Luteolibacter sp. LG18: one gene and its partner. The protein of the gene in region 2 binds, or shares a complex with, the protein of the main gene of each other region. Links are inferred from orthologs where the notes say so. Each region holds a gene or a part of one and is shown on either strand. Other genes may lie near its edges.

The links.
Region 1: the proteins of dnaX (region 2) and dnaN are in contact, whole or in part, in a cryo-EM structure (PDB 8GIZ), measured with the Escherichia coli proteins. The link is inferred for Luteolibacter sp. LG18 from one-to-one orthologs.

The regions. Positions count from the first base shown.
Region 1 is NZ_AP024600.1:2,636,191-2,643,884, forward strand. What follows is about bases 3,023-5,855. They hold dnaN (DNA polymerase III subunit beta), read left to right. Parts: upstream 3,023-3,805; coding sequence 3,806-4,906; downstream 4,907-5,855. Other genes in these bases: dnaA (chromosomal replication initiator protein DnaA), read left to right, coding at 3,023-3,556; llg_RS11005 (hypothetical protein), read right to left, coding at 4,982-5,855. In the rest of the region: llg_RS10985 (hypothetical protein), read right to left, coding at 1-138; llg_RS10990 (sodium:solute symporter), read left to right, coding at 221-1,837; more of dnaA, read left to right, coding at 2,159-3,022; more of llg_RS11005, read right to left, coding at 5,856-6,943; ATP-dependent zinc metalloprotease FtsH, read right to left, coding at 7,152-7,694. UniProt on the Escherichia coli protein: Confers DNA tethering and processivity to DNA polymerases and other proteins. Acts as a clamp, forming a ring around DNA (a reaction catalyzed by the clamp-loading complex) which diffuses in an ATP-independent manner freely and bidirectionally along dsDNA.
Region 2 is NZ_AP024600.1:3,761,919-3,769,724, forward strand. The notes cover bases 2,827-5,771. They hold dnaX (DNA polymerase III subunit gamma/tau), read right to left. Parts: upstream 5,146-5,771; coding sequence 3,508-5,145; downstream 2,827-3,507. Other genes in these bases: llg_RS15100 (endonuclease/exonuclease/phosphatase family protein), read right to left, coding at 2,827-3,009; llg_RS15105 (YbaB/EbfC family nucleoid-associated protein), read right to left, coding at 3,097-3,402; llg_RS15115 (GAF domain-containing protein), read left to right, coding at 5,200-5,670. Outside these bases: llg_RS15080 (L,D-transpeptidase), read left to right, coding at 1-562; llg_RS15085 (hypothetical protein), read left to right, coding at 578-1,039; llg_RS15090 (hypothetical protein), read left to right, coding at 1,036-1,437; llg_RS15095 (Minf_1886 family protein), read right to left, coding at 1,456-1,887; more of llg_RS15100, read right to left, coding at 2,002-2,826; llg_RS15120 (glycoside hydrolase family 75 protein), read left to right, coding at 5,940-7,604; llg_RS15125 (hypothetical protein), read right to left, coding at 7,611-7,806. UniProt on the Escherichia coli protein: Part of the beta sliding clamp loading complex, which hydrolyzes ATP to load the beta clamp onto primed DNA to form the DNA replication pre-initiation complex.

The DNA of each region.
Region 1 (7,694 bases), 1.1 Mb from region 2 along the record:
GGCCGCCGTCCAGGCGGTGATCGCCTCGGAGGCCTCGCGCAGCGCGTCGAGGTGGGCCGCCGGGTCGCGGTCGCGCCAGGCGTGGTCGTTGATCACCGCCAGCCGGTGGAGCAGCAGCGTTTGGAGTTCGGATTGCATGGTGCGAACGTGGACGAAACCGGCCCGCCCGGCAACTGCGGCATCGACGCTCGCCGGATCGGCCGCTAGAGCCCTGTTGGAAATGGGTAATTACTGGATCGATGGCCTGGTGCTGCTGGCGTATTTCGCGCTCATTCTCGGCATCGGCCTCTCGCAGCGGAGCAAGAGCGGCAGCATGGAGGGCTTCGCGCTCGGCGACCGCCAGATCGCGTGGTGGGCGGTGCTCGCCTCGATCCTCGCCGCGGAAATCAGCGCCGGCACCTTCTTCGGCGCGCCGGGCGAGGGCTACGCGTTGCGGAACTTCACCTACGTCCAGCTCATCGTCGGCTACCTGCTCGCCCGCGTGGTGGTCAGCGCGGTGTTCATCCCGGCTTTTTACAAACACAACGTTGTCAGCATCTACGAGTTCCTCGGTCAACGCTTCGGCCCGGTGACCCACCGCGTTTCCTCCGGCGTGTTCCTCGTCACCCGCCTGCTCGCCAGCGGCACCCGGCTGTGGGTGCCCACCATGATCCTGGTGCTGATGTGGCACCTCCATCATCCGGACCAGGGCATCTCGCCTTCCACCGAGTTCTGGCTCACCGCGGTCGCGCTCGTCTTCGTCACCCTCGCCACCGCCATCTACACGACCGTGGGCGGCATCCGCGCCGTGATCTGGACGGACGTGATCCAGATCATCGTGCTGGTGTGCGCGCTCGGTTTCTCGCTCACCTACCTGCTCGGCCACATCCCCGGCGGCTGGGACGGCGCCAAGGCGGTCCTCACCGGACCGAAGGACCTGGAGGTCTGGGACACCGGCCTGAAGGCGGGAGCCGGTTTCTGGGAAAACGTGAAGGGCGTGCTCGAGCAGGAATACACGCTGTGGGCCGCCTTCCTCGGCTCCACCTTCGTGACCATGGCCACCCACGGCACCGACCAGGACATGGTGCAGCGCATGCTCACCGCGAAGAACAAGCGCCAGAGCGCCGTGGCCACCATCCTCTCCGGCCTCGCCGACGTGCCGATCACCCTCGTCGTGCTCGGCATCGGCATCCTCCTCTACGTCTTCTATCAGCAGCATCCGGACCCGCTCATGCCGCTCAATGCGAAGGGCGAGGTCTCGCCTAACAAGGTCTTCCCGCACTTCGTTCTAACAGTGATGCCCGCGGGCCTGCGCGGCCTCGTCGTCGCCGGCGTGCTCGCCACCACCATGGGCTCGCTGAGCACCGCATTGAACTCGCTGGCGACGAGCTACGTGAAGGACTTCCACTTCCGCTGGTTCGGTGAACCGGCCGATGACAAGGGCAAGGTCCATGCGCTGCGCCTGGGCACCGTGATCTTCGCCGTGCTGCTCATTTCCGTGGCCCTCGCCACCGCATGGGTGAGCGCGCACAACCCGAACCTGCGCATCCTGCCGATCATCCTCGGCATCTTCGGCTACACCTACGGCTCGCTGTTAGGCGTGTTCATGACCGGCCTCTTCACGAAGACCCGCGGCAGCGATCAAGGCAACGTCATCGCCATGCTCGCGGGCTTCATCGTGGTGGCGTACTTGTCGGGTCTCGATACCGATGTCGCCGCGTTGTTTGGTGCGAAATCGGTTACGCGTCCCGCGTGGATGCCGGTCATCGAATTCCCGTGGCGCATCATGTTTGGAACCCTCGTCACATTCGCCGTTTCGGTCGCTTTCCGGACCCCGGAAAGGGCCTCAAAAATTTGAAACGGATTCGTCACGATTCATTCCGTTTGTTTCCAAGGGGATGCGTAAAATCCTGGGTTGGAGAGCTCTGGTGATAGTTCGGCGATGCGAAATAACGGGCCGGTCAAGTTCTAAAAAATTTTCGCCGTGGAACGCTTGTGGAAAGTGAAAAGCGGCATCCATCGGTTGGAGGGTCGTAAAATTTTTATCCAACAGGGCGCCGGATCAGGTCATGGTCTCCAAGCGCGGCGGTTGCCAGCCACGGGGTTGGAACCGGGCCGCGCGAAACAGTGAGACACCCGACACGACGACAACATGATGGCACAGGAGGCAGTGGAAACGATGCATGAAGGCGCAACCGAAACGTTCACGGAAAGCCACGATGGTGGAGCCTGGGACCTCATTTGCGGTGACCTGCAATCCATGGTCAGCCGCGATGCCTTCCAGCGTTGGTTCCGTGCCGCGCGCATGACGTCCTGCGAGGACGGTGTCGTCACCATCGGTGTCCCCGGTGAGATCCACCAGGTGTGGATCGAGACCAACTATCTCCCCGAGCTGACCTCCGCCGTCTGCGCCCGCATCGAGGGCGTGCACGAGGTCCGCGTGACCATCGGCACCGAAGAGGTCGCCCCGGCCGAAAAGGAAGCCGCCAGCGATGAGCCGGCCGCCACCTACACCCGCCCGGACGAGCCCGGCGCGTTCGAGAAGCGCATCAAGGCCGCCGGCCTGAATCCGAACTACACCTTCGAGCGCTTCGTCGTCGGCAACAACAGCCAGTTCGCCCACGCCGCCTGCGAGGCCGTGGCGAAGCGCACCGGCGTCGGCTACAACCCGCTCTTCATCCACGGCGGCCCGGGCCTCGGCAAGACCCACCTGATGCAGTCCATCGGCCAGGAGTGGCTGCGCCGCTACCCGTCCTCACGCGTCGTCTATCTCACCTGCGAGAAGTTCACCAACGAGTTCATCGACGCCGTCCGCCGTGGCGACATCGAGAAGTTCCGCCGCCGCTACCGCAGTGCGGACGTGATGCTCATCGACGACGTCCAGTTCCTCGCCGGCAAGGAGCGCTCCCAGGAGGAGTTCTTCCACACCTTCAACACCCTGCTCGATGGCCGCCAGCAGGTCGTCCTGACCTGCGACCGCCCGGCCTGCGAGATCAAGAACCTCGAGCCGCGCCTCGTCTCCCGCTTCGAGTGCGGCCTCGCCGTCGAGCTCCAGCCGCCGCAGATGGAGACCCGCATGGCCATCCTCCGGAAGAAGTCCGAGGAGTGGAAGGTGAAGGTCGATGGCTCGATCCTCCGCTTCCTGGCCGAGCGCATCGGCACCAACGTCCGCCGCCTGGAAGGCGCGCTCATGCGCGTCGCCACCTTCGCCTCCCTCGCCGGGGAAAGCGTCAGCGTGGACAAGGTCGAGCACCTGCTCCGCGACCTGCTCCGCGAGGAGGCCAGCCGCCAGATCAGCATCGATTCCATCCAGAAGGCCGTGGCCGAGCACTTCGACGTGCGCCTCGCGGACATGACCAGCCGCCGCCGCCCCGCCAGCATCGCGCTGCCCCGCCAGGTGGCCATGTATCTGAGCCGGAACCTCACCAAGGGCTCCCTGATGGAAATCGGCGAGGCCTTCGGCGGCCGCGACCACGGCACTGTCATCCACGCCTGCAAGAAGATCAACGACCGCATCGGCAAGGAACCGGGCATGCGCGAGACCATCGCCCGCATCGAATCCCAGCTCCGGCGCTGAAGCCGGCCGGAAACCCGGTTCGGAGGCCTCCGGTGGAAATCACAAAAATTTCCGCCGGGCGCGCGGTTTCCGGGGCTCCTTTCCGCCCCGGCGGCGCTGGAACCCTGATCCTGCAATCCCTTAAAATTTTGTGAATTCCGGAGCAGGTCCGGGAGCGATCTCCAACAGGTCCGAATCGCTCACAGAAGTCTTGCAAACGGATGGCGAAATCGGAAACGTGTCCCCCAACACGCCCGGTTTCTCCCGATCATGAAGTTCCGAATTTCCAAGGAAGCGTTCCTCGACGGCCTGCAGAAGGTTCAGCACGTCGTCAGCACGCGCACCACGCTGCCGATCCTTTCGAACGTTCTGCTGGTCGCCAGCAACGGTCGCCTGCAGTTCACCACCACGGACCTCGATGTCGGCATCACCGGCTCGGTGGAAGCCCAGATCGAGCGGGACGGTGCCACCACCCTCCCGGCCAAGCGCCTGGTGAACATCGTCCGCGAGCTCCCGGCCAGCGAGGTCGAGGTCTCCGTGGACGCCAAGAACGTGGCCTCCATCCAGAGCGGCCCGTCCTTCTTCAAGATCATCGGCCTCAGCCAGGATGAGTTCCCGCCGCTGCCGGACTTCGGCGGTGCCAAGGAATTCCGCATCCCGCAGATCGTCCTGCGCGACGGACTTCGCAAGACCTCCTACGCGATCTCGACCGACGAGACCCGCTACGTGCTCAACGGCATCTTCACCTCCTTCCGCGAGGGCAAGCTCACGCTCGTCGCCACCGACGGCCGCCGCCTCGCGATGATGGAGAACGACCTCGAGTTCCCCGCTTCCCACGAAACCGACGTCATCATCCCGACCAAGGCCGTGCAGGAACTCCAGCGCCTCCTCGGCGATGCCGGCGACGTGCTCGTCCGCCTCAGCGAGAGCCAGATCTCTTTCATCGTCGGTGAGAGCCTGCTGGTCAGCAAGCTGATCGAGGGCAACTACCCGAACTACCGCCAGGTGATCCCGGGCGACTCCACCGAGCGCGTGCCGCTCAACCGCGAGGCGATGCTCGAAACCGTCCGCCGTGTTTCGCTGCTGTCCTCGGACAAGTCGAACTCCGTGAAGCTCGTCTTCGGCGAGAATCAGATCGAGGTCACCGCGAACTCGCCGGACGTCGGTGAAGCCCGCGAGTCCATGGACGTCGCCTACACCGGCAAGGCCATGCAGATCGCCTTCAACCCGGACTTCCTCAAGGCCCCGCTCCAGAATCTCGACGCGGAAACCGTCTACCTCGACCTCATCGACGAGATGAGCCCGGGCGTGATCCGCATCGACGGCAGCTTCCTCTACGTGCTCATGCCGATGCGCGTCACCGGAGGCTGATCCCCGGCCCATCGAACTTCAGCGAAAAGCCCGGTCCACGCGAGTGGCCCGGGCTTTTTGTCGGGGCTGTCCTTGTTAGAACGTCACCTCGTGGGCCTGCCCCTGTGGCTTGCGGCCTTGGTAGATCGTCTTGCCCGCCGTGTCGGTGGCGGTCACCTCGATGTCCTGTCCCTGGCGGCGGACCGTCAGGTTCCACAGTCTCCCGGACGAACGGACCTTTTCCAGTGATGCCTGTGGCCACGCCGCCGGGAGCTGCGGGGTGATGAGGCACTTGTTCAGCCCGGTCGGGCGGATGCCCAGCACCCCCTCGGTGAAGATCCGGCAGTAGAGCGCGGACTCGGCGGCGAGGTGACTCTGCCCGGCCTCCGGCCAGGCCTCGATCGGGTAGGGGGCATGCGGTCCGAGCAGCCGCTGGCGCGTGTAGCGGGTCAGGTAGTCCAGTCCGCGGGCGGTGTCCCCGGCGATGAACGCGCCGCGGAGTCCGTACAACGTACTGCGGTCCCAGTAGGTTTTCGTGCCCGCTTGGGTCAGGAGGCCGTCCTGCGTCCACAGGCGGTCGGAAAACAGGGCCTTCAGCGTGCCTTCCCGCCGCTCCGTGATGCCGCACACCAGCGGCACGCAGATCCACGAGCGCAGTACGTCGTTGCCATCGTAGTAGCGGTAGGTCTCGTAGCCTTCGACGGTCGCGCCGAAATAGCGGTTGGTCGCTTCCTTCAGGGCCGCGGCTTGCTTCACGTACGTCGTGGCCATTTCCGCCGGTTTCCCGAGATCGCGGGCGAGCGCCGCCGAGGAGAGCAGGGCGTCGTGATAGAGGGAGGCGGTGCACAGGTTGGCCTTGCCGGCGGGGAAGCGTCCTTCGAGCTCGTCGCTATCGGATTTCGGCACGCCTTGCTCGTTGAGCTGGCGGCGGGTGTATTCCAGGCACCACTCGATCAGCGGCCACACCTCCTTCGCCTGCTCGGGATCGCCGCAGGCCAGTGCCCAGCGGGCCGCGCCGTAGGCGGTCATCGCGGCGTCACCCCGGTCGCCCGCGCCGTCCCAGATGTCCCGCCCTTCCGCGATGATCGACGATGGGAGCCGCTTGTAATCCGGATTGAGGAACTTCGCGTAGAGGGCGAAGCAGTTGCGCGCGCTCTCCCGGGCGGAGGGATCATCGAGGAACGCGAAGAACGGGTTCGCATACTCGTTCTGATCGTTGCACCACAGCGCCGCCAGGAACTTGTTGCGTCCGCCCGGGCCGTGCATCAAGCCGCCGCGGGTGGCGTAGATGCTCTCGGTGGTCCGGTACTTGGCCTGCCGGAACATTTCATCGAGCGCCGGATCCGGGGTCTTCAGGATCATCAACCCTGCCAAGCGATCCCGCATCGATTCGCGGGCCGCCTTCTCCGCGAACACATCCGGAAACGGGAATGGCTCGCCGTCCTTCACCGCGGTGATGCACAGCCCGCCACGCGCGGTCTCCCCGGGTGCCAGCAAGGTGGTGCCGGCCCCGATCCACTGGCGTTTTACCTGATAGACGCCCCACTTGCCCTTCTTGCCATCGGTGGCGGTCTGCTCGCTCCAGTTCGGCTGGGTCAGGGTGACCGCCTTGGCGGAGCGGTTCGTCCACTCGTAGGTCTCGATCATCGAGGGTTGCTCGTTCGACGCGAAAAGGGTGCGGCTGAGCTCCAGCGGTCCCTGCCTGCCGTGGAAGGTCACGATGCCGTCGATCGAAACGCGGTCGATCACCGCGGTCGGGGCCGGTGCACCGTCGAGAGTGATGGTCGGCTCCTTCCCGGTGCCCAGGTCCACCTGCAGGGCGGCGTGGGTGTTGTCGGGCAGCGTCCGGAGCATCGGCCAGCGCACGCTGCGCGTGAGTTTCAGGTGTCCTGTGGCATCGAGGTCCCAGTTGGTGATCGCGTCCACGGCCTTGCCGCTTTGCTCGATGTGGTCGCCGAACGGAAGGTGGCCCGGCTGTACTTCCCAAACGAGGCCGCCCTTCGGCGAGAGGGTCCATTGGGGAGCCGCCCGCGCGGTGGAAAGCGTGAGCAGGGTCATGGCAAAGAGGTGGTGGGGCCGGGGCATGATGCGGGTCGTATTCGGGGAATCAAAGCGGACCGCGGCACGGGAGGGAAACCCACACATCCGGGTGTGTCTCCTAGCCGATCGGGTCCGAGTCCGTCACTGGATACGTCCCGGCAACGCCGGACCCTCGCACAAAAAAGCGGCCGAGGGGATGCCTCGGCCGCTTGGGGTGATTCTGGTTTCAGGCGGGGGCTCCCACCACCGCGCCGGGCAGGGGTCCGTCTTCGTCGGTGGAGCTGCCATCGGGCCGCTTCGGCGCTTCCTTCTTCCGGTATTCATCCGGGATGGAGGGCGGCTTCGGCGAGGACGGCGGATTCTTCATCGAGCCGCTCTCGATCAGGTCCTTGATGTGCTCGGCGTCGAGGGTCTCGTATTCCAACAGCGCTTGGGCGATCAGCTCGAGCGTCGTGCGGCGGTCCACCAGCAGGCGCTTGGCGTCGTCGTAGGCATGGTCGATCAGGCCCTTCACTTCGTCATCGATCAGCTTGGCGGTGGCGCCGCTGTAGCTGGAGCGTCCGCGGGACATGAAGGAATCACCTTCCGCCTCGCCGTATTCCACCATGCCCAGCTTGTCGCTCATACCCCACTCGCACACCATCTTGCGGGCGATGTGGGTGGCCATGCGGATGTCGCCGACCGCGCCGTTGGTGACGTTGCCAAACACGATCTCCTCGGCCACGCGACCGCCCATGGCGACCACGAGTTGGTCGAGCAGCTCGGCCTT
Region 2 (7,806 bases):
GGGCTGGAACGTGGCCCGCGACAAGAAGGCCAATCTCAGTCTGAACGGCGTGGCGCTGACACCGAAGACCGGCAGGCGTTCCTTTTACGGCGCGGAACTGGTGTCGATCGCGAAGCTGGCTGAGGCGGGCGCGACGCTCTTTCCGGGCGAGAATCCCGGTGAAATCGAGGTGTATTCCTGGACCCGCCATTTCACGGTGACGGTGTCCCCGAAGCGCGTGGAAGTGAGTCTGAAGCGCCAGCGGCTGCGCGCGTGGCAGGGCGACCGGCTGGTGCTGCAAACCAAGATCAGCTCCGGCCGCAGCGGGCGCTCGACTCCCGCGGGTGAGTTCAAGGCGGGGCCCAGCAAGGAGCGGCTGCACCGGTCCCGGCTCTACAACAACGCGCCGATGCCGTGGGCGGTGCAGATCAATGGCCACGTGTTCATCCACGGCTTCACCTCGGTGCCGGATTATCCGGCATCCCACGGCTGCATCCGCATGCCGCTGGGCGGCAAGAACGCGGCCCGTTGTTTCTACGAGTGGGTGGTCCGCGGCACGCCGGTCTCGGTGGCACGGGGGTAGATGGAAGCCGTCGTGATGAAAAAGGATTGGCTGATCGGATGGTGTGTCGCGGTGGGCCTCGCGTTGGTGGGGACGATGGCTGGGTGGTTTCTCAATCGTCCGGACGCGTATCACTCCCCAGTCCGGCGGGATACCAAGGAGGCGATGATTGCGGCGGTGTCAACGCAGGTGGCGAATGGTAAAAGGCCTCCGGAACCCGTAGCGGATTGGCTGGATGAACGGACCATCGTGTGTGCCAACGGGGATTGGCTGGCCTACCGGGCGAGCTGCGAAAAGCAGGTGCCCGAAATCAAGGATCTCTTCATCGCCCGTGCCTCGGATGGGCGATGGTACTACTCGACCTTCCACTTCTGTATCGGTGCGATGGTGCTGCGGGATGACGGCCAGCCGGAATCCCTGCCGGAGTTTGTGAAGCGGTATGCGCTGAGGGAGTTCGACGGGCATTCGGATGCCGCGTTGATGCCGACCTGGCCGTGAGAGGCGGATCGTTCTGGACCGCCTCGCTCGACTTCTCCCACCATCCGGCCATGAAGCTGGTGGCCATTCTGGGCGTGATCGCGTTGATCGGGATTTTCTTCACCGCGGGCACGTGGACCGGGATGAGCCTGCGGGATGCCACCGCGGGTGCGCCGAACCGCAATGAGTTCCGGGTGCACCTGAACAACCTGCAGCGGAAGGATCTCACGCCGCAGCTCCGCGAGTATCTGAAAAGCCGGATCTATTACCTGGCCAGCATCATGCCGAAGAAGGATCTGCCGAAGGAAAACTTCGACTACGGTCCGGTGGACGAGGTCGTGCTGGCCGGTGCCAGCGGCATCAAGGATGCGTCCACGCCCAAGGAGGTCTACGACCGGGCGATGGAGAAACGGAAATGAGCCGCCGTCTGGGGCGGGTTACTTCCGGACCTTCTTGGTCGGGGTCGGCTTGACCGCGGGGATCAGGCGCTTCGGCAGGAACGGGTGGGTGAGGGCCTCGGAGAGGGTGAACTTGCCGGTGAAGTCCTCCTTCGAATCGGAGTCCTGTTTGCCGAACATGCCTTCCTCGATCAGCAGGAAGACCATTTCGCCCACGTCGCTGCACTCGCGGATGCCCCATTCGCCCATGAGGGTGGCTCCCATCGGGCCGAATTGGTCCAGGGCGAGGTCCCGGAAGCCATCGAGCAGCTCCTGGCCGCTCACGTGGCGGGCGCTGCCGGTGTTCCCGTCGGCGACCCGCTTGAGTGTGAAATCCAGTGCGTCCTTCAGGAAGAAGAAGCCGTGGGGCTCGTAACGCTTGTCGCGTCCAACGATCGCCAGGACCGCTTGTTCGAACTGCACCGGTTGCATGGCGGGGAAACTAGGGGAAAGGGGTTGAGCCTGTCAAAGGAGTTAGAATGGCCCGCGGGAACGGACCCCGGAAAGTCGGTGGGGAGCGGGTGACAATTCCGCCATCCGCCGTCGTTACCCGTTGAGAAGCAGAAAGTCTGCCACCACCAGGCGATGATCGGTATTCCGGCTGGTGACGGCCTGGCAGCGGACCGCTTTGAGCTGGTGGGTGGAGTAGAGGCAGTCCAGGCGGAGGATCGGGACCCGGCGCTGGAAGGTGTCCCCCCAGCCGGTGCCGGCGGCGGAAAAGGCATCGGTGAAGTCCCGCGCCAGCAGCAGGTGGACCGGGTCGCTGGCGGGGGAATTGAAGTCGCCCCCGAGGAGGGTCGGACGGCTGGGGAAGGGGGCCGTTTGTTCCAGCAATTGCAGCGCTGTGGAAAGCTCCTGGCGGCGGGCCTGGCGGACCTCGCGGTGCGTGCGCCAGGCCGAGCGATTCCATAGGCGCAGGTCGGTGGCGGCGCTGGTGAGGTGGATGTTCACGACCTCGATCTCCCGGCCAGTGGGAGTCAGCAGGGTGAGCTGCTGCTCCCGGAAGGCGGGATTCCGCACCTCGCGCTTGATTTTCCAGCGGGTGACGATGCCGTTCGATTCGTGGAACCGGTAATCGCCATGGCCGTCGTAGAGGGCGTCCGCCACGCTTTTGACCTCGGCGGGCGACACCTCCTGAAGCAGGACGACATCCGGTTGCCAGGCGGCGATGTCCGGCACGGGGTTCCCGAACTCACTGTGGGCGCAATTGATGGTCATGACGCGGACCACCGGCTGGCCCTTGTAGGGGGCCGCGGCCCCGGGAGCGGGGGCTTGCTTGGCGAGGTTCACCAGCACCTGGGCCTCATCCGCGAAAAGGAGGACGGTGACCGCCCAGATCCCGGTGACGATCAGCGACAGGGAGGCGCGGAGAAACAGGAAGGCGCTGCACGACAGGGCCAGTCCGATCAGTCCCCAGATCCAAATCGGTGCCACCGTGAAGGCCGCCAGCCGGTCCGGCTGGCGGGAAAAGGCGAACATGGTCACGAAATGCAAGCCCAGCGACGCACCCACCAGGGCCCATCCAAGACGGCGGCGGGTGCGGGCGGCATTCATGACCCGAGCATTATCTAACAGTCCGCGCGGAAATCCAGCGTCTTGTGCCCCCGAGAGGGGGCGGCGGCCACGCGCGGCGAAACCGGCTCAGAGTCCCGGGATGCCCAGGCCGCCGGTGAGCTTCTTCATTTCAGCGGCGGCGAATTCCTTGCCCTTGTTGACGGCTTCCTGGACGCCCTTGAGCACGAGGTCCTGGAGGAACTCGACATCGGACGGATCGACGACGGACGGGTCGATCTTGATCGAGAGCACGTCACCGGCGCAGGTGGACACCACGGTCACCTTGCCGCCGCCGACGCTGGCCTCGACGGTGCGCTGGGCGAGTTCTTCCTGCTTGGCGGCAAGCCCGGCCTGCATCTGCTGGGCTTGTTTCATGAGTTTCTGGATGTTCATGGGAAAGGAGAGTGAAGATTTGAAGACGTAAGACTCAAGACTGGAAAACGACGGGATCGAGGGGGCTCTTCTCTTGCGTCTTGTGTCTTTCAGTCTTGTTTCTGTTTAGCCCACCACCCGGCCTTCGAGGGCGGTGAGGGCGTGTTCGATGAGCGGATCGCGGTGGAAGCTTTCGTCCGCTTGCGGGCGGGCGGGCTTCGGTGGCTCGGGCGGAGCCGCCGGTTCGGCGGATTTGAACGGCGGCGGCTCGACCAGTGGCGGAGGCGGCTCGCTGTGTTCGGGGGCCGCGGCGATCAGGGAATCGAAGCGGCTGGTGATGGCATCGTGAGTGCGCTTCGGCACCGAGGAAACCGGGGCCGGGAAGTCGCTTTCGACTTCCGGTTCCCAGACCTTGGCCACGGGCGGTGGTTCCGGCTCGGGTTCGCGGATGGGCGGGGCCTCGTAGGCGGGCTCGTAAACCGGCTCCGGAGCGGGCTCGGGTTCGAAGACAGGGGCGGGCTCGGGCTCTGGTTCCGATTTCCGGTCGGGTGCCGGGGGCGGAGCGACGGGGACCGCCGGGATGGCGGTGGCTGCCGGGGCGGGAACCGGGAATCCGGCGTCGCCGATGGCATCGGCTCCTTTGGCGAGCACCTTGATCACGTCGGACAGGCGGACTTCGCCAAGGACCTGCACGGCCTTGATCAGGCCGAGTTCGAAATGGAGGCGCTTGTTCGTGGACCACTTCATGCGGCCCTCGGTTTCGGCGAAGACGTCGATGGCGGAGAGGATCCGGTCCGCCGGGTAGGGGTCGGCCGCGGCGAGCAGGCTCTGCCACAGCTCGGCCGGGATACCATCGCCATCGGCGGAGGAATCGAGCTTCGCGACCAGCAGGGCGCGCATCGCGCCGACGAGTTCACCGAGGAGCTGGCCGAGCTCGCGGCCGGATTCGGCTTCCTTCTGGATCAGCGAAAGCGCGGCCGCGGTCTGGCGGGCCAGCAGCGCGGAGGCGAGCTGGGCGACCTTTTCGCGGGAGGTGAAACCGAACACGTCGAGGACGTTCGCCTCGGTGATGTGGTCACCGCAGAAAGCCACGAGCTGGTCGAGCATCGACTGGGCATCGCGCATGCCGCCGTCCGCGCCCTTCGCCACGGCCCAGGCCGCGGCGTCATCGAGCTTCACGTTTTCCTCGCGGGCGATGTGCAGCAGGTGCTTGGCGATCAGCTCGGTCGGGATCGGGCGCAGGTCGAACCGCTGGCAGCGGGACAGGATGGTCGGCAGGATCTTGTTCGCCTCGGTGGTGGCGAAGATGAACTTCACGTGCGGCGGCGGCTCCTCGAGGGTCTTCAGCAGGGCGTTGAAGGCCGCGTTGCTGAGCATGTGGACCTCGTCGATGTAGTAGATCTTGAACTGGCCGCGGGCCGGGGCGAAGCGGACGGACTCGCGGAGGTCGCGGACCTGCTCGACGCCGTTGTTCGAGGCACCGTCGATTTCCAGGACGTCCAGCGAGCGGCCTTCGGCGATCTCGACGCATACGTCCTCGTCCGGATTGAAGTCCGCCTTCGGGCCGCCGGTGCAGTTCAGGGCCTTGGCCAGGATGCGGGCGGTCGAGGTCTTGCCGGTGCCGCGCGGGCCGACGAAGAGGTAGGCGTGGGCGAGGCGCTTTTGCTCGATGGCATTGCGCAGGGTGCGGACGACGTGGTCCTGCCCGAGGACGTCATCGAAGGTTTTGGGACGGTATTTGCGGGCGAAGACCTGGTAGCTCACGCGGCGACTGTATTGGAGTTTGCGGGTTTGTCAGTTTTCAGTTTTGCAAAGGGCATGCGAATTCCCGAACGCGATGAAAAACAACGGCTTTACGAGGACGCCCGGCTGCGGATCAGCGGCCTGACCGCCGGGGAACCGGACCGGATCGCGCGGATGGCGGGCATTGTTTCGGTCCTCCACGGGCTGATGCCGCACTATTACTGGACGGGATTCTACCGCGTCTTGGGCGGCGGGCTGGTGATCGGGCCGTATCAGGGCACGGTCGGCTGCGCACGGATCGCCTGGGGCCGGGGCGTGTGCGGGGCGGCATGGCAGACCGGCGAGACACAGGTGGTGGCGGACGTCCACGCGTTCCCGGGCCACATCGCGTGCGACGCGCTTTCGGAAAGCGAGATCGTGGTGCCAGTGCGGGACCGGGATGGCCGGATCGTGGCGGTGTTCGATGTCGATTCGACCCTGCCCGGCGCGTTCGATGACATCGACCGGATTGGCCTTGAATGGATCTTCTCGGCGTGGGGGGAGTGAACCGCGCGCCATTCGATGGTGGGGAAGAGATTCAACCACGGATGAACGCGGATGGAAGAGGGATGGATTTGGATTTCCGTTTCCGGACAGCCAGCCGTTCATCACTTCTTATCTGTGTCCATCCTGTTCATCCGTGGTTGAATTTCTGATTCGGGGCCCTCGGATCTTCCGGCCCGCCTCCACGTTCTGCCCTCCGGAACCAATAAACCCGCATTCTCATGATCGACGGAGGTTGCTGGCAACGTTGACGCTGCTAGATTGTCCCCGAAATGTCCGACCGGAAGGATTCCAACCACATCTCAGGAGTGAAGCGCCGGCAGGTCGGCCAGTTCGGCAAGACCGCGCCGCGCTGGGCGCTGCTGCTGTTCGTGCTCGGGCTGGTGGCGGCGGGGTTCCTGTTCACTCCGGTGCCCGGGAAGATCAAGCGGGGCCTGCGCGAGGTGTTCGCGCCCAAGGGCGGACCGGTCGGTAAATCCCAGCAGGAGGTCGAGGAACTGCTTCAGAGGGAAGGGGACCGCATCCGTGCCGAGAAGGACGCCGAGGCCCAGCGGGAGATCGACGATCTCCGCAAGGATCTGGAGGCCGCCCGCAAGGTGACATCCCGCCCGGACACGCCGGTGAATCCGCCGCAGAACCAGGTGCCGGACGAGCCGCTGGGGCCGGAAACCGATGTCCGCCAGTTGCGGTCCGGGATTCCCTTCAAGGTCGAGCTGAAGTTCGATCACGGCACGCTGGCCTCGAAGGAGCGGGTGACGCCGGACAGCTATGCCGCGCTCTACACCTTGAGCGTGCGCCTGCCCGCTCCGGCCAAGACCTTGGCGGAGCTCCAGACTTCGAACCCGAAGCTCGGTGCGATGCTGCCGGGGCTGGAGGAGATCCTGAAAAAGGGTGAGGTCTCGAAGTGGTACTACACCCTTTACGACAACAAGACCGCCCGCATCAAACGGGACGCCACCGCGCTCAATGAACTGCTGACCAAGCACAACTTGTTCGACTGCGAAACGATCCTGAACCTCAAGACCGAGGCCGGTCGCCGCGCGATGCTGCTGCAGGCGGACATGGACGTGGTGTCGGATGGCTCGGATGGCGACCGCCTGCCGACGATGCCGGAGGAGATCGTCAATTCCCCGAACTACCAGCCATTCACCAGCTACGGTTGGGCGAAAAAGTCCCAGGTTCCGAACCCGATCGTGGCCGGCTGGGAGCGCCGCGTGACCGCCGGTGAAAAGGAGCTGGCGGACAAGAACACCACCGCCGACCGCAAGAAGTGGCTGAAGAGCCGCATCGCCATGCTCAAGCGCGGGATCACGGACATGAAGGGCCGCTCGTTCCTGATCGCCGAATACGATCCGTTCATCGTGATCCCCATCAATATCCTCGGGGCCACCGGCGATCCCTTCGCGCCGAACGTCGGCGACTACGCGCTGGTGATCTACGGGGACAAGATCCTGCCCGCGATCGTGGGCGACGGCGGGCCGAACTACAAGGTGGGCGAGGCCTCGCTGCGGATCGCCAAGGAGCTGAACGTGAGGGCCACGCCCTACAACCGTCCGGTATCCGACCTGAAGGTGACCTACCTGGTGTTTCCGGGAACCCGCGAGACGGCCGGTCCGCCGGATTACGATGCGTGGCGTAGCAAGTGCGATGCTCTCGTGAAGGAGTTCGGCGGCCTCGGGGAAAGTTACAAGATTGGCGAGTGGAAGAACCTGCTCGCGCCGCCCCAACCGCCACCGGTGGTGGTGCCACCCGGCGGCCAGCCGGTGCCGACCTTGCCGGGAGGGGCGCAGCCACCCGCGCCGACGGCTCCGGCGGTGCCCTCGTCGCCGAGACCGGGACCGGCGATTCCGCCGACCACCACGCCTTCGGCAAACCCGGCTCCGGCACCGCCATCGGTGCCACCGGGTGTGACCGCGCCGAAACCGAGCGGGAATTGAGTCCGATCAGGCCAACGCCTGCCGCCGTTCCTCGATGATCTCGGGGAGTTCGAACAGTTCGATGTAACCCGCTGGCTCGGGTGAGCGGGGGAGTTGGACGACTTCGAACGAGAGGATGTCCTCCGCCAGCGAGCGCTCGCCGATGGCGGTGGCGAGGACTTCGCCCACGGCCGCGCGGGCGTGGGAGGGAGAGGTGGAGGTG